Regions from separate parts of the Bacillus sp. WC2503 genome, predicted to be linked through region 2. Evidence: riboswitches for the same ligand, from Rfam matches in the RefSeq annotation. Region 2 holds a riboswitch; the other holds the start of a gene.
The links. A riboswitch is a leader RNA that binds a small molecule or an ion and turns the genes downstream of it on or off. The one in region 2 is predicted to bind magnesium.
Positions count from the first base shown of each region.

Region 1: linked by a shared signal. The riboswitch ahead of ACUN26_RS04660 (P-type ATPase) and the one ahead of mgtA (magnesium-translocating P-type ATPase) in region 2 are both predicted to bind magnesium.

Region 1 covers NZ_JBQYMD010000001.1:859,139-861,347, forward strand. Annotated here, with positions in the region: gene ACUN26_RS04650 (glutathionylspermidine synthase family protein) at 1-172, shown strand, start outside; gene ACUN26_RS04655 (DUF350 domain-containing protein) at 169-555, shown strand; M-box (ykoK) riboswitch at 717-882, shown strand; gene ACUN26_RS04660 (P-type ATPase) at 1,227-1,952, shown strand; gene ACUN26_RS04665 (5'-3' exonuclease) at 2,085-2,209, shown strand, end outside.
Region 2 covers NZ_JBQYMD010000001.1:3,394,265-3,396,473, reverse strand. Annotated here, with positions in the region: gene mgtA (magnesium-translocating P-type ATPase) at 1-1,067, opposite strand, end outside; M-box (ykoK) riboswitch at 1,400-1,567, opposite strand; gene ACUN26_RS17320 (DUF3932 family protein) at 1,763-2,014, opposite strand; gene rnz (ribonuclease Z) at 2,204-2,209, shown strand, end outside.

The DNA.
Region 1 (2,209 bases), 2.5 Mb from region 2:
TCCAGTTGTATGTTTGGAAACTGAAAAAGGAGTGGAGAAACTATCGTATGTGTTTGGGGCGTTTTTAATCGCTGGAAAAGCGAGCAGTATCGGTATACGTGCTGGGGAAAAGATTACAGGAAATGAATCTTATTATTTACCAGTAGGTATTACGAAGGGGGAAAATAAATGATTAATTTTTTACTATATTTAGCAGTATCACTCGTACTTTTATGTATAGGTTTGTTCCTTATGGAAGTGACAACGAAAGTGAAAGAATTTAAGTTAATGGCTCAGGGTAACAAAGCGGTCAGTTATGTACTTGGAGGAAGGGTACTCGGGCTAGCTATCGTTTTATATTCAACGGCCGCTAATTCCATTTCACTTTTGGATATGGTTTCGTGGGGAGCGGTTGGTATTTTGGCCCAAATTATTGTTTATTATTTAGCTGAGTGGCTTACACCACGCTTTAATATAAATAAAAGCCTTGAAGAAGATAATCAAGCAGTCGGCCTGTTTCTTATGTTTTTATCACTTTCAATTGGTATTGTAATTGCTGGTTGTGTAACTTACTAAAAACTTACGTTTTATACGTAAGTTTTTTTTGTTCGCTAACTTGTACTATATATGAGAAAATAGGCTAACAACAGAGAGGGCTTTTCTGTAATAAGGAAAAGTTTCCATACAAAGTGTTGACATCTATTTTAAATAAGAGTAACATTTTCTATGTAATTAAAATAAGTCTCTGTTAGGTGAGGCTCCTGTATAGAGAAATGCTACTGCCCAAAAATGTCGAGAGACGCCAATGGGTCAACAGGAATGATCGAATTAAGGTTTTTCTTAACGTAGCTGGTAATGAACCTATGCTATACAGTGCTAAAACTCGGCGAGGGAGAGGTCCGTAGATTTCTAATTATATTAGGAATCGTTTATTTGTGTATGCAATGACCTTTGCTCTCTTATGAGTAAGGGTCTTTTTTGTTACCAATCTATGAGTCATTTCATAATATAAACTATAAAAATAAACGAGGAGGTGAGGAGCATGTCAAATTCTGACTCGGTTCCGTTACCCATATACTTCAAATCAAAAATATATGATGTAGGCAGGAAACGACTTGTTCCTCCCTCTATATTTATCATAATGTAGCGTTTATATACATAATTAAGCGCTAGACACTTTCACGGTAAAGTGGATAAATTGAGAAACAAAGCGTTTCTTCCTATGTTGTAAAGGAGGAGACGATAATATGTTATATGTAAACAAAACTGTGGGTAACACGTCATATAAACAAAGTAAAAAATCAATGAAAGAACAAACAATGCTTCAAAAAAATAAAGATTTATTGATTGAAATTGCAACAAGAGATGTAAAATCTGTATTTGCGTATTTTAAAACAACAAGAGACGGATTATCTATGAAAGAGGCGCAAAAACGTATTCAAGTATACGGTCGAAATGAATTGACTTCAAAAAGAGCGCGTATTGCAGAAGTAATAATGAAGTTAAGTGGAATGATTCCAGGTTTTTCAAAACAACATGTGCGTGATCAATTGCAATGTGAAACAATTACTGTGTCTAGAGTAGAATGTGCTAGTAGTACAGGGCTAAATAACGAACTGAAAATGATGAAGTTACCAGTACAAGAACTTGTACCAGGAGATATGATTTTTCTTTCAGAAGGTGATATAGTACCGGCAGATGTACGTATCATTTATGCAAATGATTTATTGGTAAATGAATCTGTGTTGACAGGGAACGATGCAAATGTTGAGAAATTTGAAAGTTGCTACCACCTTGAACGTAAAAGATTTATTCCATTAAAACGGATGAAAGACTATAATCCACTTGAACTTGAAAATGTATGTTTTAAAGGTACTAATATTATTGGTGGAAATGCAAAGGCTGTAGTTGTTTCAACAGGTAAAAATACGTATTCAGGAATACTTCATACTTGTTGCAGTAGAACGTCTTAATGTGTTAATGATGCTAAATATATAAAAACAATGTATAATAGACAAAGTTGAAAAAACGTAGAATGGTAATCTATTTATATAACCTTACGTGATAACGTGAGGTTATTATTTTTTGTTAGTAGGAGAGGAATTATGAAAAAAGTATTATTAGTTGATGGTATGGCACTATTATTTCGTGCTTTTTACGCAACAAGTGTCTACGGACAATTTATGAAACGACAAGATGGTACCCCGACGAACGGGATTCATGGTTATAT
Region 2 (2,209 bases):
ATAACTTTTTGCTTAGACATGTTCACAGCACCTTTAGCTAAATTAGCAGTTACAATCATTGGTAACATTTCAGGTGTAAGACCAACTGCAATAGCGATAGCGAAGAAGAAAGCTTCTTGCCAATCACCTTTTGTGAATCCATTAATGAGAAGGACAATGGGCGCCATAATAAGCATGAATGTAATTAAGAGCCAGCTTACTTTGTTTACACCTTTATCAAAGCTTGTTTCTGCGCGCTTCCCGATTACTTTATTCGCTAAAGAGCCGAAATACGTATCGGTACTTGTTGAAACGACAACAGCTTTTGCGCTACCACTTACAATATTCGTACCCATAAAGCAAAGGTTTTCCATATCGAGTGGATTGAAATTTTTTTTCATATTTTTTGGTAAGATATGCTTGTTTTCTGTATGGTAGCAGTTTTCGTATTTTTCTACAGGAAGTGCTTCCCCGGTTAATGAAGACTGATTAACAAATAAATCTTTAGCCGATAAAATACGCACATCAGCTGGAACGATGTCACCGGCTGAAAGTGAAATAATATCGCCAGGTACAAGTTCTTCAATTGGAATTTCTATTGTATAATTTCGATTTAAATTCGTTACGTTTTTTGTTTCGTGTACAAATCCATCTATTCTAAAGACGCTCGCGGTTGTTCGAACCATCGCCTTTAATTTATCCGCGGCTTTTTGAGAGCGGAATTCTTGTAAAAAGCGAATCGTTGAACTTAGAAGTACCATTACAGATACGACAATTGTTCCTTGCATGTCATCTGTGAAAAAAGAGAGCGCTCCAAGAGCTAATAAAACAAAAATAAATGGATTTTTAAATGCCAGCAGAAATTGAATGTACCACGGCAATGTTTTATTATGAGCAATTTCGTTCGGACCATATAAAGAAAGTCTACGGGACGCTTCTTGTTTAGAGAGTCCATTTTCTGTAGTTTCTAGAAGTTTTAATGCAGAGTTTATATCTTGTGTTGCAACTTCCACTAATACTTTGTTATTTGTTTGCATGCTATCTTGATCGTAAGCATGCTTTGTTTCTTGTCTTTGAAAATTAAACATCGGTAGTTCCTCCTTTGTCATGAAGGAGGAAACAAACTGTTACTCGACTATTTAAAATTAGGAGGAACAGCTTCTTTCCTACCTACATGATGAAATATTAACGTAAAACATATGGGTATCTGGGCCGAATCATCACTTGCCACTGTTCCTCACCTCCGTCCAATTTAATAGTTTCTGAATATGCTATGTTTGTTTCATAGTCAGGTGCATAAAGACATAAAAAAGACCTTTACTCACAACGAGTAAAGGTCTGAATTCACAGTTGAAAAACGTCCACACGAAAGCCTGTTAGTAAACATAGCTAAAAACAGTTTTTGTGTATGACAAAATACATGCACCTCTCCCTCGTTGAGTTTTAGCACTGTATAGCATAGGTACTGAAACCAGCTACGTTAAAAAAGGCCTTCATTCCGACCTTTCCTGTTGACCCATTGGCGTCTCTCGACATTTTTGGGCAGCAGCGTTTCTCTATACAGGAGCCTCACCTAACAGAGACCATATTCAATTACATGTTGAATGTTAGCACTGTAAAATCGTAGTGTCAATATCTTTTTAATCTGTTTTTTTGAAAAATCAAATAGATTTATGAAGGGTATATAGTATGAAATAAGTTGTATTTTTTGAGAATAAGTTGGAAAAATAAAAAATAATGAATATAAATAAAAAGCACTCATTACAGTGCTTTTTATAATAGATTATGAGATTGTAGGATTTTCAAAAATAACAATTTCTGAGTTATTTGTTGTTGAAACGCGTTGTGCGTAATATGTTAAAGCTGAAGAAATATATGTTGGTAATGTCTCATTTGTATGTGATGTTGTATATTCATGGATTAATTCTTTTAAAGTCGTCCATTCTAATTGTGCTGGGTGATCAGACACGAAAGAACTTACCCAGCGATCAAATGAAGATGAAAAATCAGTTTGTAAACGAAATACTTCTTTCATAATAAAACGCTCCCTTAAAATGTAGTACAATCATTTTACCACAAAACACGAACGATAGCTAAATTTTTTGAGTATAACGTTCGTGTTATATAGTTGTCTAGATGATTGGTTATGTAAATTCAATTTGCCATTTGAAATAACATTCCGTAAGATGAAAGATAGATTATATAAAGAGCTGGAGGAAAGAAAGTGGAA